DNA from 4 places in the Bradyrhizobium sp. CCBAU 25338 genome. Region 1 is predicted to be linked to each of the others. Evidence: riboswitches for the same ligand, from Rfam matches in the RefSeq annotation. Region 1 holds a riboswitch; each other region holds the start of a gene.

What was found. A riboswitch is a leader RNA that binds a small molecule or an ion and turns the genes downstream of it on or off. The one in region 1 is predicted to bind cobalamin.
Region 2: it holds a riboswitch for cobalamin, as region 1 does, so the genes downstream of both, ACM42_RS01100 (DUF1636 family protein) here and ACM42_RS12535 (TonB-dependent receptor) in region 1, are expected to answer to the same signal.
Region 3: it holds a riboswitch for cobalamin, as region 1 does, so the genes downstream of both, metE (5-methyltetrahydropteroyltriglutamate--homocysteine S-methyltransferase) here and ACM42_RS12535 (TonB-dependent receptor) in region 1, are expected to answer to the same signal.
Region 4: it holds a riboswitch for cobalamin, as region 1 does, so the genes downstream of both, ACM42_RS01015 (TonB-dependent receptor) here and ACM42_RS12535 (TonB-dependent receptor) in region 1, are expected to answer to the same signal.

What each region holds. Positions count from the first base shown of each region.
Region 1 covers NZ_LFKY01000032.1:90,568-96,159, forward strand. The annotation lists gene ACM42_RS12530 (hypothetical protein) at 75-332, shown strand; cobalamin riboswitch at 404-617, shown strand; gene ACM42_RS12535 (TonB-dependent receptor) at 732-2,960, shown strand; gene ACM42_RS12540 (hypothetical protein) at 3,022-3,603, shown strand; gene ilvD (dihydroxy-acid dehydratase) at 5,078-5,592, shown strand, end outside.
Region 2 covers NZ_LFKY01000001.1:249,599-255,190, reverse strand. The annotation lists gene cobD (threonine-phosphate decarboxylase CobD) at 1-223, shown strand, start outside; gene ACM42_RS01110 (cobyric acid synthase) at 212-1,660, opposite strand; gene cobO (cob(I)yrinic acid a,c-diamide adenosyltransferase) at 1,673-2,308, opposite strand; cobalamin riboswitch at 2,348-2,567, shown strand; gene ACM42_RS01100 (DUF1636 family protein) at 2,661-3,035, shown strand; gene cobW (cobalamin biosynthesis protein CobW) at 3,032-4,066, shown strand; gene cobN (cobaltochelatase subunit CobN) at 4,066-5,592, shown strand, end outside.
Region 3 covers NZ_LFKY01000002.1:46,280-51,871, forward strand. The annotation lists gene ACM42_RS01855 (hypothetical protein) at 624-1,094, shown strand; gene ACM42_RS01860 (hypothetical protein) at 1,100-1,306, opposite strand; gene metE (5-methyltetrahydropteroyltriglutamate--homocysteine S-methyltransferase) at 1,853-4,198, opposite strand; cobalamin riboswitch at 4,299-4,501, opposite strand; gene ACM42_RS01870 (nodulate formation efficiency C protein) at 5,287-5,592, shown strand, end outside.
Region 4 covers NZ_LFKY01000001.1:232,077-237,668, forward strand. The annotation lists gene ACM42_RS01010 (PepSY domain-containing protein) at 1-1,283, opposite strand, end outside; gene ACM42_RS01015 (TonB-dependent receptor) at 1,296-3,653, opposite strand; cobalamin riboswitch at 3,771-3,973, opposite strand; gene ACM42_RS01020 (histidine phosphatase family protein) at 4,046-4,618, shown strand; gene cobT (nicotinate-nucleotide--dimethylbenzimidazole phosphoribosyltransferase) at 4,625-5,592, opposite strand, start outside.

The sequences.
Region 1 (5,592 bases):
CGGTGCCGAGGCACCGGAACGATTTACATAGGATAGTCATTGGAAGCAGTGGGCAGGACGCGGAGTCCGATGGAATGGGTATGCTCGATCCCGGCCGGTTCCTGGTGTCGTGCTCGCATTGCGATGCCTGGCCGATGGCCGCCAACGTGAAGCGTTCAAGCTGGTCGGCATCCCCGCATGAGGTCCGTTTCGTCTGCACGCGCTGCCGGCGCGAAGAGACCGCGATCGTCTCGGCCTCCGGCGAGCTGATGCCGATCAAGCGCCTCGACGTTCCGCCGCGCGATGTCGCTGTCGCCTGGGCTCAGGCCCAGCGCCCGCGAGGACGAACGTAGGCGGCGCAGGGCATTGTTCGATTCGCTTTGAAGCCGGCCCACCGGTCGATTGACTCCCGGCCTGGGCGCCCCGTAGATTGGCCGCCGACGGTTCTCCCCATGGAGATCAAAAGGGAATGTGGTGCGAGATGTCCCAAGGCCGGGATCTTCTCAATGCCATGGCTGCCCCCGCAACTGTAAGCGGTGAATCTCTCGTCCTATGCCACTGGGAATCTCGGTCCTGGGAAGGCGACGCAGAGGTAACGACCCGCGAGCCAGGAGACCTGCCGTCAGCCGTGGTCACACGCGAAGATGTCGGTCGGGGAGTACAGACATTAGCTTCACCGGAGCAATCGATCGCTCCGCCGTAAAGCCTCGTTCGCTGTGACGTGCCACTGACGTCATGCCGAGGTTACAATTGTGTCCCGTATTGTCACTGCCGCCAGGCGCCGCTGCGCCGGCATCGTTGCGGCCGTTTCGCTGTATTCGCTCGATCCCTCCATCGCCCACGCCCAGCAGTCCGTCGCCGAGCAGCTGCCACCGGTTGAAGTGACCAGATCCGACGATCAGAACCGTACGCGTGCCAGGGCGATCGGCGATGGCGAGGCGGGGCGGCGCCGAACGGCGCCGGACGGGGCGCCGAGTGGGACCGGCTCGTCCGGCTCGGGCAATGAGGCCGCCGCCGGCAATGGCGGTATCGTCGGCGCGGCCACGACCGTCATCACGGCCGCGGACATCGCTCATGCGCCGTCGCAGACGCTGGCCGAGATCATCGCGACGCAAGTGCCGGGCGCCCAGATCACGACGTTCTATGGCGGCCCGATCGGTGCCAAGACCAGTGTCGACCTGCGCGGCTTCGGTGCCTTCGCCACGGCCAACACGCTGGTGCTGGTCAACGGACGGCGGCTGAACGACATCGATATGGCCCAGGTGGACCTCTCCACCATCCCGCTCAATGCCATCGAGCGCATCGAGATCACGCGCGGCAATTCCGGTGCGGTGCTGTATGGTGACAATGCGGTTGGCGGCGTCATCAACATCGTCACCAAGAATGGCGTGGGCGGCCCGCCCGTGACAGCGCGCATCGAGGCCGGTTTCGGCTCATTCAATACCAGGCTCGGCAACGTCTCGGCCGCGATCAATTCCGGTCCGTGGTCGACCTCGTTCTACGGCAATGCCGTCAGGACCGACGGCTATCGCGACAACAATCGCTATTCGCAGGAGAACGGCGTCGGCAATCTGAACTACACGACGCCGGGCTTGACCGCCTTCCTGACCGTCACCGCTGACAATCAGGAGTTGCGACTGCCGGGCGGCCGCACCGTCGATCCCTCCATCGGCGTCGACGAGCTCGCGACCAACCGGCGAGGGACCAGCACGCCCTTCAACTACGCCAATCAGCAGGGTTTTGGCGCGACCGCGGGCTTCACGAAAACTCTTGTCAACGGCGTCGATCTCATCGTCGACGGCGGCGTGCGCGACAAGAAGCAGCAGAGCGCATTTTTCTCGAGCCCGGCGCCGGTTCCGGCTTTCTTCACGTCGACCTATGTCGATGCTGACCTTACGACATGGTCGATTACGCCGCGGCTCAGCGTGAAGAGCCTGCTCTTCGGAATGCCCTCGCAAGTGCTGACCGGCGTCGACTACTACGATGCGAGCTTTCAGCAGAACCGCGGCGCCGGCCAGGGTCTCGCTCCCTGGCACAATTACGATCTCAGGCAGCGGACGGTTGCGGGCTATATCCAGCACACGCTCGGCGTCGCGCCAACGACCGATATCTCCTACGGCGTCCGGGTGCAGAACACCAATCTCTCGGCACGTGACAATTTCGACCCGGCCGCTCCGTTCAACGCCGACATCGGCGCGCTCCCGCTCAGGACCGACGAGACGCAATATGCGCTACACCTCGGTGCGGAGCATCGTCTCAATGACACCGTCGCGCTGTTCGGCCGCGTTGCGCGCGCCTTCCGCACGCCTGATGTCGACGAGCGGGTGTCGTCAGGCCCTTCATTCGACCCGTTCTTCAATCCGCTCCCGCAAACGTTCCAGCTCAAGACCCAGACGTCGCAGGATATCGAGGGCGGGCTGCGCATCAGAGGAGGCGGACTGCAGATGCAGAGCAGCCTCTATCTGATGGACCTCGCCAACGAGATCCATTTCAATCCGATCCTGTTCTACAACACCAATCTGGATCCGACCCGCCGCTACGGTTCGGAGACCAGTGTCTCCTATCGGATCAACGACGCCCTGCTGGTGCGTTCCGGCATGGCCTATACACGGGCCGTCTTCCGCGAAGGCGTCTGGGCGGGCAACGACGTGCCGCTGGTGTCGCGCTACACCGCGAGTGCGGGCCTCACCTGGAAAATCTGCCAGAACTATCTGGTGCTGGACGCCACCGCGCGCTTCTGGAGCGAGCGTCGCATGGACAACGACCAGGCCGGAACCCAGAAGCCGATTCCCGCCAACGGCACGATCGACCTCAAGCTCAGCGGCCAATATGAGCGCTACTTCTGGTCGCTCAGCGTCAGCAATGTGCTCAACGCGCTTTACTACGACTACGCCGTCGCAAGCGCCTTCACGGACGGTCGCTTCAGCGCCTATCCGCTGCCCGGTCGCACCTATCTGCTCAAGGCCGGCGCCACGTTTTGATTTCAATGGGGCTGTCACAGGCCCCCAAATGGACTAGAACTCGAAGAGAAGGAGATCACTTATGGCTCTCGACATCCTGCCGTCCGACGGCGACGGTTCCCGCCTCCATCCGGTGACGCCGCGTCTCGCGCCGATGTTCGGCTTCGCGCTGCTGACGGTTTCATGCGCGCTCGCAAGTTTTGCGTTCGCCTGTGCGACGCCGTTCGCGGCCTTCGCCGTCGTCGCGGCTGCAATGCTGCCGCTGCGTCCGGCGCTGCTCGTCGTCACCGGAGCCTGGCTCGTGAACCAGAGCATCGGTTTCGGCGCGCTGCACTATCCCATCGATGGCAGCACCATCGCCTGGGGTTTCGTCATCGGCGCGGCTGCGCTGCTGGCGACGGCGGCGGCGGCGGCCGTGCTCCGCAGGCTGCCGCAGGGCCGCACGCCGCTGATGCTGGCGCTCACGCTCGTCGCCGCCTATGCGGCCTACGAGCTCGCGCTGCTCGCCGCAACGCCGTTCCTGGGCGGAGAGGCCGCCTTCACCGCCGCCATCGTCACGCGCATCGGGCTGACCAATGTCGCCTGGCTCGCCGGCCTGGTCGCCGTCTGCGAGGTCGTGCGCCTGTTCGATCCGTTCGGGCGCAAGGGCGTGATGTCGGCCTGAGCAGTCCTCTCGTAGCCCGGATGGAGCACAGCGAAATCCGGGGCAACTCGTTCCGTAGCGCGTCATTTCTCCGGATTGCGCTTACGCTCCATCCGGGTTGCGTCGCCGCGCCTGTGTCGCCCTTCTGTCAATCCGTCAGCGCGGAAATATTCCGCTTTACCGAAATTCGGATTTGTCGTATGTGTTGCCCATCCCGGCTCATCCTTGAGGGGCGACCATGTGGTCGTCATTGTCGCGAGCCGGGCTTTGCGGTGGACGCGGCAGCGTCGTGCACGAGAGGTGAAGGGCAGGGCGGATTGCTCTCCGTGAGCCCGAAACTGCGTGCGGACGAGCGGCGCTGTCAGGTTCGTCGTGCCAGCATTTCGGCGGCAAAGTGCACAACGCCGTCGAACCCTGTGGCGCCAACGAACCGCGCGTACGGCAAAACCGTGTGGTCCTGGCCGTCGTTGCTACGGTCAAGCTCTTGCGGAGGCGGCAGTCGCGTCAACCAGCGCGGCGCCGGTGGATTTCGCAGGGGTGAGGGAGGCCAGAACGAACTCGGCTCCCGGGAGAGCGCGGCATAAGCCGTCCGACCATCGCGCAGGGAAGGCCGTGTGTTGGGCTTCACCTGTATGCTGCTGTGCGGTTTTCTGCGTGTGCTCTATGCGCAGCAGACCGCGGGTGCGAGCCGGCACCCGGCCTTCCCTGCGCCCTCTTGGCTCAAGAGGGTGGAACGACGAAGCAAAGCTCGGGCGAGTTCAGCCGCGAGAACGCGAAGGCATGTCTACGATTTCAGATGCGCGTAGAGGCTGCGATGCCGCCCCTTGCTCCGTCATTGCGAGCGCAGCGACTTGTCCGCCGAAGCCTTCGGCGAAGGCGGAAGCAATCCAGAATCGTTCCACAGCGGCAGTCTGGATTGCTTCGTCGCAAGAACTCCTCGCAATGACGAGGCGGAGAGAACGTGCGCCATACTCCACTCTCGTGCCCCAGACGCAGCGCAGCGTCCCTTCGACGGTGCGCTGCAGAGCCGGGGCCCATGTCGCTGTGTCGTACTGTGGCCCTGGGTCCCGGCTCTGCGCCGCAACGCCTGCACGTTGCAGCTTGTCCGGGACACGAGCGGCAGATTGGCTGCCTATGCCCAAGCCGACTCAGCCGCGATGATGCGTTGTTCTAGCTGGCAGAAAGGGCGCACTGCATCCGTCGCAAAATCTGAAGTTGCCAGATGGCCCCCTTAGTGGAGGTATCAAAGTAGTCTTGTCCGTGTCTTCCACGCCACGATTGTTGTGCCTCCGCAACACTCACGCCGGATTTAACCCTCATCAGCGGCGGTTCGCATCGTCGCCGCTTTTTGGCCACACCCGAACATGAATAAAATCACTCTAGTGTTTTAAGGGCAGTGGCGGTCTTCGAAGGCGACGAGAAAATCCCAAGGTCGATTCAAATCTTGGCTCTGATTTTTCGGGTCTGAAAGGGTTGGCCGGGGAAACTGGTTGCGATGGTCGCAAAGATTGACAAGCAGAGGCTGCCGAGCCGTCACGTGACGGAAGGCCCTGCGCGTGCGCCCCATCGGTCCTATTTCTACGCCATGGGTCTGACCACCGATCAGATCCACCAGCCTTTCGTCGGTGTCGCCTCCTGCTGGAACGAGGCCGCTCCCTGCAACATCGCGCTGATGCGCCAGGCCCAGGCGGTGAAGAAGGGCGTGGCGTCGGCCGGCGGCACGCCGCGCGAATTCTGCACCATCACCGTCACCGATGGCATCGCCATGGGCCATGACGGCATGCGCTCCTCGCTGCCGTCGCGGGAATGCATCGCCGACTCGGTCGAGCTGACGGTGCGCGGTCACGCCTATGACGCGCTGGTCGGCCTTGCCGGCTGCGACAAGTCGCTGCCAGGCATGATGATGGCGATGGTCCGCCTCAACGTGCCCTCGATCTTCATCTATGGCGGCTCGATCCTGCCCGGCAATTTCCGCGGGCAGCAGGTCACCGTGCAGGACATGTTCGAGGC
Region 2 (5,592 bases), on a different contig from region 1:
CGGCCGCCTCGACGACATGGCGCGAGCGCAAGGCTGGCGGCTCGTTGGCGGCACGCCGCTGTTTCGCTCGTACGAAACGCCTGACGCGCGTACTGAACAGGAGAAGCTCGCGCGTCGCCAAATCTGGTCGCGCGTCTTTGCGCAGAAGCCGGCATGGCTGCGGCTCGGGCTTCCCGGCAGCGAAACCGAATGGGCGCGCGTTGCGGAGGTCCTAGCGCGCTAGCGCGAGCAGGCCGTCGACGTCGAGATGGGTTTCGATGTGGTCGGCGAGCGCGTCGAGCGCGCTTTCGACCCTGGCGCGATAGGGCTCGTCGCCTGCGGGAATGTCGAGCGCTGCGAGATAAGCCTTGCGGAAATCATCCGACGTGAACAGGCCATGCAGATAGCTGCCTTGCACGCGGCCATCCTGCGAGATCGCGCCTTCCGGCTCGCCATTCAGTTTCGCGAACGGGCGGGCGCGATCGGGGCCGTCGGTGCGGCCGATATGGATTTCGTAGGCTTCGATCGGCTGCCCCGTGGCGGCATGCACGGCCGCAACCCGCGTCAGCGTCTTCTGCGGGCTCATCACCGTCTTCATGTCCAGAAGTCCGAGGCCCGGTGTCTCGCCCGCAGGACCCTCGATCCCGTCGGGGTCGGCGACGCTGAGCCCGAGCATCTGGTAGCCGCCGCAGAGGCCGAGCACATGGCCGCCCCTTCGGTGGTGCGCGAGAAGATCGATGTCCCAGCCCTGCGCGCGCAAAAAGGCGAGATCGCCGCGGGTGGATTTCGAGCCCGGGATGATGACGAGCTTGACATCACCGGGAATGGCTTCGCCCGGACGCACCATGAGGAGATCAACGCCCGGCTCGAGCTTGAGCGGATCGAGATCGTCGAAATTGGCAATGCGCGACAGCGCGAGGCAGGCGATCTTGCATCGGCCCGGCTTTCGCGCGTCACTCAGGCCCAGCGCATCCTCGGCTGGCAGTTCGCCGGCACGCGCGAACCAGGGCAGCACACCGAAGCCGCGCCAGGCTGTCTTGTCTTCGATCAGCCTGTAGCCGTCGTCGAACAACGTGGGATCGCCGCGGAACTTGTTGATGACAAATCCACGGATCATCGCGGCATCGTCGGGGTCGATTACCGTCTTGATGCCGACGAGTTGCGCGATCACGCCGCCGCGGTCGATGTCGCCGACCAGCACGACCGGCACGTCCGCCTTGCGTGCAAAGCCCATATTGGCGATGTCGGCCTTGCGCAGGTTCACCTCGGCCGGGCTGCCGGCGCCTTCCACCAGAACGAGATCGGCGCGCGCCTTCAGCCGCTCGAAGCTCTCCAGCACCGCGCCCATCAATGACGGTTTCATCGCCGCGTAGTCGCGCGCGCGCGCCGTGGCGATGCGCTTGCCGTGAACGATGACCTGCGCGCCGACATCGGTCTCGGGCTTGAGCAGCACCGGGTTCATGTCGGTATGCGGCTCGACGCCGGCGGCTAGCGCCTGGAGCGCCTGGGCGCGGCCGATCTCGCCGCCATCGACGGTGACGGCGGCGTTGTTCGACATGTTCTGCGGCTTGAACGGCAGCACGCGCAGGCCGCGCCGCGTGAAGGCACGCGCAAGGCCGGCGACGATGAGCGACTTGCCCACGTCCGAGCCGGCTCCCTGGATCATCAATGCGCGCGTCATCGCCGAAGAGACTCAGAACTCGACGCCGGCTTGCGCCTTGATGCCGGAGCGGAACGGGTGCTTCACCAGCGTCATCTCGGTGACGAGGTCGGCGATCTCGATCAGCTCGTCCTTGGCGTTGCGGCCGGTGAGCACGACATGCGTCATCGGCGGCTTCTGCGTGGTCAGGAAGTCGACCACCTCAGTGATGTCGAGATAATCGTAGCGCAGCGCGATGTTGATCTCGTCGAGCACGACCATGCGCAAGCTCTCATCGAGGATCAGTTCCTTGGCCTTCTCCCAGCCGGCGCGCGCTGCGGCGATGTCGCGGGCGCGGTCCTGCGTTTCCCAGGTGAAGCCTTCGCCCATCGCGTGGAACTGGCAGAGCTCGCTGAAATGGCCGGTGAGCAGGCGGCGCTCGCCGGTGTCCCAGGCACCCTTGATGAACTGCACGACCGCGCAGGGGAGTCCATGGGCGACGCAGCGGACGATCATGCCGAAGGCCGAGGAGGATTTTCCCTTGCCGGCGCCGGTGTGGACGATGACTAGGCCCTTTTCGCCGCTCTTGGTCGCCATGATCTTGTCGCGGGCGGCTTTCTTCTTCGCCATTTTCTGGGCGTGCCGGGCGTCGGTTTCCTCGCCCGTTCGGGTGTCCGGTTCAGGCGTCATCGTACCAGTCCTTCGGCTTGACAAGTGGCAGCCACGGGCAAATGGTGGCCCGGCGTTGGTTCCTGTCCTATGACAGGCGAAGAGGGAATGCGATAGGGTCCGAATCGGCAGGATTTGGGTCCAAAATGCAGCCGCCCCCGCGACCGTGACCGGAGAGATGCCCGAAGCCACTGATTCCCGCGGGAATCGGGAAGGCGGGGATCGAAGGGCAAAGCCCTGCTCCGCAAGCCGGGAGACCTGCCAGCGCGAAGAGTTTTGGACCGGCGGACGGGGTGTTCCGCGACGGGGAAACGGCCTCTTGAGTCAGGGTCCGTGTGCCTCTCGCCTCCCGCTGATTATCCTGGAAGAGGCGATGACCGTCACACTTCACGTCTGCATCACCTGCCGCGCCGGCCAGACGCTTGGCGAGGGCGAGACGACGCCCGGCAAGCGCCTGCATGGTGCGATCCTCGACGCGGGCGTGCCCGACGGCGTCACCGTGGTTCCCGTCGAATGCCTGTCGGCCTGCAGCCAGGGCTGCTCGGTCGCGCTCAGCGCGCCCGGCCGCTGGTCCTATGTCTATGGCCGCCTGTCGGAGACGAATGCGCAGGACGTGGTCGCGGGCGCGGCGGCCTATGCGGCGGCGCCGGATGGCCTCGTGCCCTGGCGCAGCAGGCCGGAAATATTCCGCAAGCAGTCACTTGCCCGCATTCCCCCCATTGCCGTCGTGCCGGAGGCCGCCGAATGAACTCGCTCGCAAAAATCCCCGTCACGGTGGTCACGGGGTTTCTAGGTTCCGGCAAGACCACGCTGATCCAGCATCTGCTTGCCAATGCGAACGGCAAGAAACTCGCCGTGCTCGTCAACGAGTTCGGCAGCGAGGGCGTCGACGGCGAGATATTGAAGTCGTGCGCCGATGCGAACTGTCCGGAGGAGAACATCATCGAGCTCGCCAACGGCTGCATCTGCTGCACCGTCGCCGACGATTTCATTCCGACGATGGAGAAATTGCTGGCGCGCCCGGTGCGGCCCGATCACATCCTGATCGAGACCTCGGGCCTGGCACTGCCGAAGCCGCTGCTGAAGGCGTTCGATTGGCCCGAGATTCGCTCGCGCATCACGGTGGACGGCGTGATCGCGCTGGCCGATGCCGAGGCCGTCGCGGCGGGCCGCTTCGCGCCGGACCCGATTGCCGTCGAAGCGCAGCGCGCGGCGGACGAGAATCTCGATCACGAGACGCCGCTGTCGGAAGTGTTCGAGGACCAGATCGCCTGCGCCGACATCGTGCTGCTGACCAAGGCGGATCTAGCGGGGGCGGCGGGAATCGAAGCCGCCAGGGCGGCGATCACCGCCGAGATGCCGCGCCGCGTGCCGATGCTTTCCGTCACCGACGGTGCGATCGATGCGCGCGTCATTCTCGGCCTCGGCGCTGCCGCCGAGAACGATCTCGCCGCGCGCCCGTCGCACCATGACGGCGAGGAGGAGCATGAGCACGACGATTTCGCCTCCGTCGTGATCGATCTTCCGGAAGTCGCGGATATCGATGCGCTGGTCGCCTCGGTCCAGCGTCTGGCGCGCGAGCAGAACGTGCTGCGCGCCAAGGGCTATATCGCGGTCGCGGGCAAGCCGATGCGCCTCTTGCTGCAGGCCGTCGGCGAGCGCGTGCGCCACCAGTTCGACAGGCCCTGGGGCGCGGGTGTCAGGCAGTCGAAGCTCGTCGTGATCGGCGAGCATGGCGATATCGACGAGGCTGCGATCAAGGCAGGACTTGGTATCTGATGCACGTCGTCTTCCGCGAGAGCCGTGGTCTCGAGGAGACCGCGACACCAAGAGACATCGGCCAGGACCCGGCCGATCTCGTGGTGCTCTCGTATTCGGATTCCGATCTTGCGGCGTTCGCGGCCGGCTGGCGGCGTGGCCGGAGCAGCCTGCCATCGCTGCGGCTCGCCAATCTCGCCGAGCTCCGTCATCCGCTGTCGGTCGACACCTATATCGAGCGCACGCTGTCGCAGGCGCGCGGCATCCTGGTGCGGCTGATCGGCGGTGAGTCCTATTGGCCGTATGGGCTCGCGGCCCTGCAGCAACTCGCCAAGGATCGCAACATCGTGCTGGCGGTGCTGCCGGCCGATGGCCGCGACGACGCGCGGCTCGATGCGTACTCGACCTTGCCGGTCTCGACGCTGCGCCGGCTCAAGGTACTCTGCGACACCGGTGGTCCGGTCGCGGCGCAGGCGGCGATCGCGCAGCTTGCGCTGGCCTCGGGCCTCTATGCGGGACCGGTCGTCGGCGAGATGATCGTGCCCGAGATGGGCTTTTATGATCCCGAGTGCGGCGTGATTGCGGCGCCGGCCGGCGCCGAGAAGAAGCCGCGCGCGCTGGTGACGTTCTATCGTTCTTATCTCACGGCTGCGGACACCGGTTCGGTCGATGCCCTGATCGCGGCGCTGCGCCAGCGCGGCTTCGATGCGTATGGCGTATTCGTCAGCTCGCTGAAGGCCGCGGGCGTCGCGGATTGGCTACGCACGCATCTTGCGCAGGATCCTCCAGCCGCGATCGTCAATGCAACGGCGTTCTCTGCGATCGGCGATGACGGCACGACGCCGTTCGATGCCGCGACATGCCCCGTGTTTCAGGTCGCGCTCTCCACGGCGCGGCGCGAGGACTGGGCGGAGTCGCTGCGCGGCCTGTCGCCCGGCGACCTCGCCATGCATGTGGTGCTGCCCGAGGTCGACGGACGCCTGTTCGCGGGCGTGATGAGTTTCAAATCGGCCGCTATGCGCGATCCGGATCTGCAATTCTCGCATCTGGCGCACACGCCCGATGCGGAGCGTGTGACGGCGGTCGCCGTGCGCGTCGCGGCCTGGCGACGCCTTGCCGAGACGCCGGCCGGCGAGAAGCGGCTGACGATCGTGCTGTCGAACTATCCCGGCCGGCCGCACCAGATCGCGCATGCGGTTGGTCTCGATGCGCTGGCTTCGGTCGAGGCCCTGGTGTCTGATCTTTCGGAGGCCGGATACGCTGTCGCTCCGGTTCATGCGCTCGGCGAGACGCTGCTGAAGCAGCAATTGATCTGGAATGTCGCCGAGTACCGGGCGGCGCTCTCGCGCCTGCCGCAGGCCTTGCAGGACGATCTCGCGCAGGCCTGGGGCGCGCCGGAAGACGATCCGAGCTGCCGCGACGGCGCGTTCTATTTCGCCGCGATCGAATGTGGTCGGTCGATTGTCGCAATTCAGCCGGAACGCGGCGAAGCGGCCTCGCGCGATGCCGACTATCACGATCTCGCCCGCACGCCGCGCCATGCCTAC
Region 3 (5,592 bases), on a different contig from region 1:
CTGCATCCGACGGTCCACTTGCCGGCGCGACAGCAGAGCCGATCATCAGGCTTGTCGTCGATGAGCCCGGTCCAGGACCTCAGTGCCAAAGCTTAAGGGTGGGATCAGCGCCGGCAAAGCTACCGACAATGAAAGGCGGAACATCGATCGACGATTCGGGTGGACGGAGCAATGAGGAAAATGCCGTCGTAGCCCGTGGGCGTGAGTTGCGCCTCAAATCAACATGCTGGGCGTTGCAGAGAAACGCGAGGCGCTGGCGGAAGCGCGAGTTCGGACATGTCGACTGTCAACGCGGGCGTCTGCGGCTCGTTGTGTCCGTTCGAGCTCGACCAATCCCGAACGGGCACGCACCACTTTTTGACCCGCATCAACGCTACGGCGGCTGCGTCCTGATAGAAGTATCTTCCAGTAAGGTCAGACGCATGGCAGACAGAAAGATTTGACGCCCATGATGCTTTCATGTCCGGGTACCAGCGACCGTTTTTTAGGACTGCTGCCGGGCGCAGCCGAGCCGCGGGCCAATGACCTGCACATGATAGGTTGCGCCGCTCGCGACGGCGTCTACTTTATCGGCCTGCGGACCGGCCCGACTATGGGCTCCGAGCGGAGCTACGCTCATCCTAATGCTGTTAAGCGAATCCGAGGTCTTTGCGCTCTCGCTGGATGGGCTGCGCGGCGCGCGCGAGGGCGCGGCCGAGCTCACCCACACACCCAGCAGGATGACGCCGCAGGACAGGGAATGTCTCACCAATAAGGGACGTGACATGACAGAAAGCCGGACCATTTACCCCGCCGCGGGCCAGATTGCTGGAGCTGCAGTCCAGTTTAGCTTGTGCGGTACAGCTACAAATACCAACAACCGAGTTCTTGAGCTGATCAGATCGATTCGACGGAAGCTCGGGCGTTCTTTCGTGGCGGAAGTCAAAATGTTTCAGTTCGCGAGCGGATCGTGTTCTGTTCACAACAGCGCATGGCCGATTAGCCCTATCGCCGCGGCTAACGCGATCGACACCCCGGGCCGTCCGCGCGATATCGGGCCGAGCCTGTCCGCGCGGAACCCAAGTAACGTGCGTAGTCTTCACAAGGTTATCTGAATTTGTCAGCCCGCAGCAATGAACACCGACCAGGATCCAATGGCGATCTGATCTGGGAGCGGCTCGAAACGGTGCCGCCACACGATCAGGATCTGGAGATTGCCGTGATCGAGGGTAATTCGATTCACCGGGTTGTCTTTCCTTGCCGTCGGGTCTTCGGCGGATGGATCAACGCGAATACCGGAAAGCACGTCGCCGTGCAGCCAACGCATTGGCGTATCTGGCCGCGATAGCGGCGCTATCCTGCAAAATGGACTGGCGTGAGTTGGGCGGGGACCGCCCTGCCGTGCGCTCTTCGGAAACTATGCAGCGTCGATCGAATGAGCGAGCCTGACGGGAATCATCTCCGAGCAGACCGAAGCGTGGTGGGTGCCTTGCTTTCAGTCAAGCATGACTTTTCTCGTTGCTGTCGCAACCGTTGCCATCGTGCTCAGGAGCGACAAACGTCGGTGTAGATTTTTAACTCTCAGGCTGTACGGTCGCATACCACCGCATAATTTAGCTGCGATAAACTCGTGCTTTATAATAGGCGCAGATCCTTTGGCGAATGTTGTCGCCTTGATCGAACCATCAGCTATTCTCCCTCGGCCGACGAAAGTAGCGCGACGCGTCACCGTCGTTCCTCCGACCCTGCACCTTCCCCGGTCCACGAAATGGACCGGACATTCTTGTTGGCGCCAGGGCTTGCCTCGACATTGTGGAAAGCGCAAATGGCCACAAGCGAATTAGCTTTGGCGAGAACAGACCCGGGCTCGGGATCAATGGTTTTGCGGATAGGCTGCAGCGCGCAGTTCGCGAGCGGCAGCGACCATGTTGGTTAGCGCAGGCCGAACCTCCTCCCATTTACGCGTTTTTAGGCCGCAGTCCGGATTGACCCAAAGCTGCGAATCCCGCAAACGCGTCCGAGCTAGCACCATCAGCTGCTTCATTTCGCCCGCCTCGGGAACGCGTGGAGAGTGGATGTCGTACACGCCAGGTCCGATTTGATTTGGATATTCGTACTTCTTGAATGCATCCAGTAGCTCCATTTTCGAGCGGGACGACTCGATCGAAATGACATCCGCATCCATTGCAGCGATCGCAGCGATGATATCGTTAAACTCAGAGTAGCACATATGTGTATGGATTTGCGTTTGATTGGCAACTCCCGATGAGCAGATGCGGAAGCAATCTCCGGCCCAATCGAGATATGCCTTCCAGTCCGATCGGCGCAATGGCAATCCTTCGCGGAGTGCAGCTTCGTCGATCTGGATCATGGCCGCACCGGCATTCTCGAGATCCCGGACTTCGTCGCGGATCGCGAGCGCAAGCTGACGGCAGACCTCGCTTCTAGGAATATCATCGCGAACAAACGACCAGTTCAGGATCGTCACCGGTCCGGTCAACATCGCTTTCATCGGCTTACTGGTTAGTGATTGCGCGTAGCGCCACCATTCCACGGTGATCGGCTTCGACCGTACTACGTCCCCAAACAGGATCGGGGGCCTGACGCAGCGCGAACCATAGGACTGTACCCATCCATTCCTGGTAAATGCGAAGCCGGCGAGTTGCTCGCTAAAGTACTGCACCATGTCATTACGCTCGAATTCGCCGTGCACGAGGACGTCAAGACCGATGTCTTCCTGCCAACGTACGGCGCGGGCTATCTCCTCCTTGAGGAACCTGTCGTATTGTTCGTCGCTCATCGCACCTCGCGCATGCGCCGCACGAGCATTTCGGACCTCTGTGGTCTGTGGAAACGATCCGATCGTCGTGGTAGGAAAATCTGGTAGTCCAAAGCGTTTCCTTTGGATCTCGGAACGGCGGGCAAATGGGCTGGCGCGCCGGCGCATCGTCTGGTCGATCGTCCTCATCCGGACAGCGACATTGGCATCATGGATCTTCGGCGAAGTCCGGCGGGCAGTCACAGCGCGTTCCGAATCGGCAAGAGCTAGCCCAACATTCTGGTCGCCTGCGAGTACCCGCCCCAGGATCGCAAGCTCACGCATCTTCTGAACCGAGAAAGCAAGCCAGCTCTTGACCTCGGACGTAAGCCCGGTCTCGAGTTCAACATCGACCGGCACGTGAAGCAGCGAGCAGGATGGAGCGAGCTGCACACGGTGCCTGCCGAGCTTCGCAATCGCTGGATCCAGCCGCTGACGGAGCGACGACAAGTTCGAGCGCCATATGTTCCGGCCGTCGATCACACCGAGCGACATGATGAGATCTCTTCGGCCCTCAGCAATGATTTGATCCAATAGCTCTGGCGCTCGAACAAGATCGAGGTGCAGACCGGAAACTCGCAGGTTCAAGGCAGTATTTAGATTGTCGCCTAGCGCGCCGAAATAGCTGGCAACCATGATCTTGATGGCCGGTCCCTCCTTTGCGAACCGGTTATAGGCATGTAGCAAAGATTTTCGCGCCGCCTCATCGAGATCAAGGGCCAGGCAGGGCTCGTCAAGCTGAACCCAACTAGCCCCTCGTTCGGCCAATTCATGCAGAACGTCGATATAGACCGGTATCAGATCATCCAAAAGGGAGAGGGGCTGGAACGCGCTATCGGCACTCTTGCCGAGCTTCAAGAATGTGACCGGCCCGATCAGGACCGGGCGGGTCTGAAAGCCAAGAGCCTTTGCTTCCTCGTACTCTTCAATGGGTTTGCGAGAGCACAGTCTGAACGCTTGTCCCCTGTAGAACTCGGGAGTCATGTAGTGGTAGTTGGTGTCGAACCACTTGGTCATTCCCTGCGCGGGTGCGCCAGATCCCCGTGGGCTCTGACCGCAACTCGCATCCTGGTCGTCGCATTGTGATCCGCGGGCCATGGCGAAGTACGTCTTGAGCGAAACGGATTCTCCTTTCGAGGCGTAGATCTCCGGGATGGCCCCAACCATGACACTTGTATCGAGCACCTGATCATACAGCGAGAAGTCGTTCGACGGAATGATAGTGACGCCGAGAGATTTCTGACGAGCCCAGTTCGCTGCGCGCAGGCCGGATGCGTCCTCGTGCAACTGCTGTTCGCTGATCTTTCCGGCCCAGTAGCTTTCGAGAGCGAGTTTGAGCTCACGCCTTGGACCGATGCGTGGCGTTCCGAGCGTAGCGATTGGAAGAGAGCGAAGAGACATAGCATCAACCCCTGTTGGGGACAGAGGCCATGGCGGACGCAGGCAGGGGAGTCGCGCGTGCGACGGCTGCTTGGCGCACCACCGAGACACCCCGCCCGTGGACCAATATTTTGTCGGGGCAGGTCTCCTGGCTTGCTGGTCATCGCTGCTGTCCGGCCTTCCCGAAGCCTTGGAGGCTTCAGTGACATCGTTGGACAGCGGCTCGCCGCTTACAGTTGCGGGGGCAGCGCCGGCATTCGCACCGGCTTCCCTCTTAGCTCCGGATTAAATGGGCACCGGAGAACCTCGACGGCCGTGGATTATCGGCAGGAGAACTCTTCCGTCAACCTCTCAGATTGTGTGCCAAGCCAATCTGCGACATTTGCTAGGCGAATGAGCGTGCATGTGTATGATTCACCACCATCTAGAGACATTCTCCAATCAGAGATGCAGTAATCAGACATGTCTTTGTCAGATGTCTCAATGAGCATCGGAGGTGCGTCGAGGCGATGCGGCGCGCCAGACCGATGAAAGGGACAGAAGCAGCTTGCCGGCGGGGAGTACCGCTGTTTCGCGCAGAATACTGGCGATGCGGCTTCCGATTTCCAGAGGCTCGCCCAGCACCTCCGTTGGCCAGCTGTTTTCGGACTAAAGGATCTACATCGAATAGGCCAAGGCACAAGGATACAACAGCTGCGGCGGATACACTGAATGAAGACATCGAAACGGGCGCAGGTCGGAAAGTCGACAAGAGGGACACAGAAATCGTGGAAATTTCTGTCTATTGCCTGGCACGAAGAATGCAATCGCTCGGCATGCCCAATCTCCTCCTGCTGGGCATGTCCAGCTCAGCCAATTGACGCTGTCGCTGGCGAGGGAAGTCAGCGGCGCGTGACATAGAGGGGAGCGCCTGCTGGCGCGGGAGAGCGGTGCCCCCTAGCATCTCGGGACATTTCTTGCGCTCGCTCATAGCAGGTTCAAGGTTGCCCGCTTTGAAAGATGTCTGGATGAAACGCGATAGGCTGAGGGTTATGAAGAGAATGTCTGGAAGAGCAGCGCCATGGCTTTGCCTGGGCGGATTTCTAATCTGCCTCGCCTGGCCGGCTGCCATGAGCACCAATATTCGCGCCAGCGACAGCCCCATTGTCGAACGACTCAAGTCAACTTGGCGAGCGCAAAATGGTGAGACGATCGAACAAATCATCTCCAATGTTTCGATGGTGGCCCAGTTCGTCCCTCAAATGTGGGGCGTTGTTGAACTTGGCCAAAACGACTTTGTTTTCGTTTCGTGGACCAGGCACCGGGACAACAAATCGGACGAACAGTACGTTATCGCCTGGAAAGTCGCGCCCGACGGTACGATTGAACTCGCCTCAACGTATGCGAAGCCGATGGAGTTGGGCTGGCGCGCCCTG
Region 4 (5,592 bases), on a different contig from region 1:
CTGTAGACCCAGCGATAAGCGCGCCGCGAAGCATCCAACCGTTGCAGCACGCGGCCTTCCGCGCCATCGATGTCGAACCAGAGCTCGCCACAGCGCAATCGATAGACAGGTGAACCCGGAAGAGTTGATCGCACGTTGTAAAAATCGTCATCGGCGACGACGGACGGTGCACCGCAGCGGGGGGCGAGGCGCGCCGTCAATGCCGATAACTCGCGCGCGCTGAGAAACCCCGTCTGCTCATCGTGCGGCAGATCCCCTGCCCTGATCAATCTCTGACCGCCAAGCGCGACCCGGTCGCGCCGATAGACAGTGCCGTTGAAGCCGAACCATTCGACCTCGCGGGCCGAGGAGGATATTGACTGGCGATCGAGCGATGCGGCCTCCCTCCAGTCCGGCACACCGTTGATCGCGCCGGCCTCGGCCGGGGTCAACTGTCCGCGCGAAAACAGCCGCCCGTGATCCATCGAGAGCCAGCCGCTGAAGATCCAGCTCAGCACGAAGAGCATCGCCGCGAGGCCAATGAGGTGGTGCAGGGCATGCCAACTACGATAGGGTGAAGAGATCAGGCGTCCTCGAATCTTCACCCGCGCGATCCCGAGCACCGCACCAAGCAATGCTGCGATCAATGCGAGCAGCGACAAGGTCCAGACCACCCGATCCCACAGCGCCCAGTTGCTTCGCAGAACCGTGGGATAGATCCAGTGCAGAACACTGCCGGCCCAATTCCAGGCGCGCTCGCTGCGCGTCGTGTCAAGCACCACCTCGCCGGTCGATGACGAGACATAGACCTCCGTCCCGGAGGCATCGCCGAGCGCAGCGCGGAACAACGGCCGGTGGCGATCGAATCCATTCGGCACGCTCCATTGATCGTAGTCAGAATGCCCGGTGATCGTGGCGCGTGCTGCGTCGAATCCGCGCTGACGGGCGTGAGCTCGCACGATGGCGAGCGCGGCATCGGCGGAGATCACCGATGCATCCTGCCCGTCGGAGGCGCGCACCGCTCTGGAACGCGTCGGTCCCGACGCGATGTAGACCGGCCCGTCGCTCCGCTGGATCAGCCGCACGCGCGTGGCATCCGCGATCCCGCTCGCGGCCACGGCGTCTCCGAGCGAAATCCTTATCTCGCCGCGATCCACCGGCGCGAACCCGGCAAACCGCTCCGCTTCCGTCAGCGACGGAAACGGAACGAAGTGCATCACGATCCCCGTCGCGAACCACATAGCGAACAGCAGGCAGAACGCGATCCCGAGCCAGCGGTGCGAGAGGACGATCGCGCCCATCATGCGTTCAGCGTCCTACCATTTGAACGCGGCCGAGATCTCGTAGGTGCGCGGCGCGCCCAGCAGGATCTGGTCGGGGTAGAACGGATCGCCCCAGATCGCATAGCGCTTGTCGGCGATGTTGCGGATGCGGAAGGTCAGGCGAGCCTGGTCCACCGCATTGAACACCGTCTTGGGGATATCGACGAAGGCATAGACGTCGGCGACCGTGTAGGCCTTCATCGTCACGACGTTGGCATCGGTGTTGTAGCGGTCGCCCACATGGCGGCCGGTGATGCCGAACTCCACCGGCCAGGGCGTGAAGAATCGATACGACGCGCCGGCATTGGCCACGATACGCGGCACGTTCGGCGGCGTGTTGCCGGAGAACGAGCCGCCGGCGAAATCGTAGTCGGCATAGCGGGCGTCGACATAGGCGATGTTGCCCCACAGTCGCAGCGGCTCGATCGGCCGCACCGCCGCGGCAAGCTCGACGCCCTTCGACTCCTGTCGTCCGGCAATGTTGAGCTGCATGCCGCCGGCCGCCGCGTAGACGTTCTTGCGCAGGATGTCGTAGGCCGAGAACGACCATTCCGCCCTGTTGTCCCAGAACAGATGTTTGACGCCGGTCTCGTAGGTGCGCGCGGTCGTCAGGTCGAGCGGCTGGGTCGGCCCAAGCAGGAAGATGTTGTTGGCGGCGATATCGGCGCCGGTGGCGTACTGACTGAAGAAGGTCAGGCCGGGAACGGCCTCCCAAGTGTAGCCGATGCGGCCCGTCACCGGCGCCCAGTCTTTCGTGAACGGAAAGCCTGCCTTCTCCTGCCCGCTCACGTTGGTCGAATTGCGGTCGAGCCCGATGTGCTCGATGCGGAGGCCGCCGACCAGCGCGAAGCTGCGCGTGAGCTTTAGCCGGTCCTCGAACGAGAGCGCTTCGTTGTCGATGCGCGCGGTCTGCTGCTGGGTCGTGAGCAGGCCGTAGTAGCCTCGATTGGGATCGACCAGCGAAACGGAATCGCCTGGAAAGTTTGCCGCGCCCGGCCTGACGAAATCGAGATAGCTTGTCGACAAGGTCGTGACCAGCCGGTTGTCGAAGCCTGCGATATTCGCGTCCCAGATCAAATCGGTGATGTTGCCGACCAGGCGCTGGCTGTGCGCGACATAGAAGCGCTCGCGATCGACCTGGTTCGTGGTGGAATTGAACGCCTCGATCTCGTTGTTGAACCAGCTCCGTTCTGCGCCATAGCCATAGGCCTGGCTCTTCAGCGTCAGGTCAGGCGCCAATTTCAGCTCGAAGCCGCCGCGCAGCCACACTTCCTGCGCGACGTTACGGTTGTCGAGGACGTTATAGTTGGTGTTGAAGGTGCGGTCGTCGATGGTGACGGCACCGAGATTCGTCCCGTTGTAGTTCGACACGTAGTTGCCGGAGACGATCCCCGTCGTTGCATGCGAGCCGCTGAAAGCGACCGGCACCAGCGGCGCGCCCCAATAGGCCTTGGAGCGATCCTCGCGGTACTCGATCGCGCCCCAGATCTTGAGGCTGTCGGAGATGCGGTAATTGAGCTGGCCGGACGTGCCGAACGTCTTGACGTTGGTGTCGTCGGCAAAACCGTTGAGGGCGGAGCGGAAGATGTCAAAGCGATAGTCGAGGCCCTGCACATTGGTGCTGCCGCCCGAGCCGTAGTGCGCGCGGAATGAGTTGAGCGAGTCCCAGGAAAACTCGGCTTCGTTCCGGATCGGTCCGGTGTGCGGCTGCTTGGTGACGAAGTTGATGGCCCCGCCAGCGGCGCCCTCGCCCGACATCAGCGAGGCCGGGCCTTTGACGAACTCCACGGCCTCCAGATTGGCGGTGTCGGTGATCCGCGAGGTCATGTTCTGCGGACCGATCTTGATGCCGTTGTAGAGCGTATTGATCTGGCTGTTGGTGAAGCCACGCATGGAAAACGCCGCGGGCTCGGCCGGATTGTCCCCGGAGGTGACGCCGACGGCACCCTGCGCCACCTCTGAGACCGTTCGATAACCCTGCTCGCGCATGGTCTCGGCGGAGATCACCTCGACCGTCGCGGGCGTTTCGCGCACCGTCAGGCCGAGCCGCGAGGCGCTTTCGGCCACGACATTGCTGTTGAGCGGCGTCTGCGCTGGCGCGGCCGGCGCGCTGGGCTTGGGCGGAGCCGATGCGGTCGCTGGCCGGCGTGCAGCTGCACGGCGCGCGCGCTGCGCTTCACGGTTGGCCGGCTTGGCCTGCCTGCCGGCTTCAGCAGGCGAGACCTCGACCGGCGGCAGGGGTTCGCGGACCTGCTGCGCCAGGGCGGCAGGCATATCGGCGATGACGAACGACGTGAACGCAGCAGAGGCGAGCAGGAAGCGGCTCGGCCGTAAGATACAGGTGGAAGACACGATACGAAACCTCGGTATGACGTCAGTGGCACGTCACAGCGAACGAGGTCCCATCTGTTGGCCTTTCGGGCCGTCCGATGAAGCCGAATGTCTGTACTCCCCGACCGACATCTTCGCGTGTGACCACGGCTGACGGCAGGTCTCCTGGCTCGCGGGTCGTGACCGCTTCGTCGCCTTCCCGGGACCGAGGACCCAGTGGCTTGTGACGAAGGATTCACCGCTTACAGTTGCGGGGGCAGCCGCGGCATTGGGGACAAGTTTCCCCGCACCGCATTCCCTTTTCATTCCCTCTCGGGGAAACCGTCGCGATCATCTAGGATTACCATCGTGACAGAGTCAATGCGCCAGTTGCGGCGTTGTGGCCACAGCGACCAACTTCCCTGGAGATGAGCATGGAAGGCGAGACCTTCCTCTGGCTGATACGGCATGCGACCATCGCGGGCGTGGCGGGGACGATCCATGCTGCTGATGCGCGGGCGGATCTCGGCGATCACGCAGCACTGGTGGCTCTGCGGCAGCATTTGCCGCCGGATGCCACCACCTATGCCAGTCCGTCGCGGCGTACGGTCGAGACCGCGCGCGCACTGCGGCTCGAACCGGAATTGGTCAGCGAATTCCGCGAGCAGGATTTCGGCGACTGGACCGGCTGCCGGCATGACGAGCTCGCCGCGACCGGTGGCGAGACTTACGCGCAGTTCTGGCACGATCCGGCGCACGGACGGCCGCCGAACGGCGAAAGCTTTGCGGATCAGATCGCCCGCGTCCGGCTGGGTCTGTCGCGGATCGGGGCCGGATCGGCAACGCTCGTCGTGCATTCCGGCACCATCCGCGCCGCGCTCTGCATCGCACTGGACCTGACGCCGCAGGCCGCCTTGCGCTTCGTGATCGATCCGCTGTCGCTGACCCGGATCGACCGCCTCGCGGCGGGCTGGCGTGTCGTCTCCGTCAACCAGCGCGTGGCTTGAGCCGCATCAGGCCGGGCGATCCGGCACGTTGGCCTGCGCGAAGGTCGTCATACTGTTGTGAAGCGCGCAGGCCAATCGGACCAGCGGCAGCGCGATGGCCGCGCCCGATCCCTCGCCGAGCCTGAGATCGAGGCTGATCAGCGGCTGAACGTTCAGCGCGCGCAACACCAGCCGATGCCCCTGCTCCGCCGATTGATGCGAGGCGAGCTGGAACGGCTGGCAGGACGGATTGAGACGCGCCGCCGCCAGGGCCGCGACGGACACGATGAAGCCGTCGATCAACACGGGAATACGGGCTTGCGCGGCCGCAATGATCGCTCCTGAGATCGCCGCGATCTCGAGGCCGCCGACGGCGCACAGGATCTGCTCGACCGACGCTCCAGCGACACCGTGGCGTGCGATCGCCGCATCGATCACGCGTGCCTTGTGCGCGCGGCCGGCCGCATCGACGCCGGTGCCGCTGCCCGCGATCTCCCCGGCGCTCACGCCAAGCAGGCTCGCCGCGATCGCCGCTGAGGTCGTGGTGTTGCCGATGCCCATCTCACCGAAGATCAGGAGATCTGGCTGACTGGCCTTTGCGCGCACCACCGCACGCTGGCCGGCCTCGAAGGCAAAGGCCAGGTCCGAGGGCGTGAGCGCAGCCTCGACGCTGAAATCGCGCGTGCCGCTGCGCGGCTTGTCGGTGACGATTCCCGCCATCTGCGCCTGGGCCAGCGTGCCGGCGTCGACCACCTCCAGGCTCGAACCCAGTTCACGCGCCAGCACCGAGATCGCCGCGCCGCCTGAGGCAAAATTCGCCATCATCGCGATCGTCACGGCTTGCGGATAGGCTGACACGCCCTGCGCGACGATGCCGTGATCGCCGGCGAAGATGATGATCGGCACCCGCAATGCGCGCGGCTCTTCGGTCGCCTGCAGGCCCGCAAGCTCGATCGCGAGCTGCTCGAGCCGGCCGAGCGCGCCGGTCGGCTTCG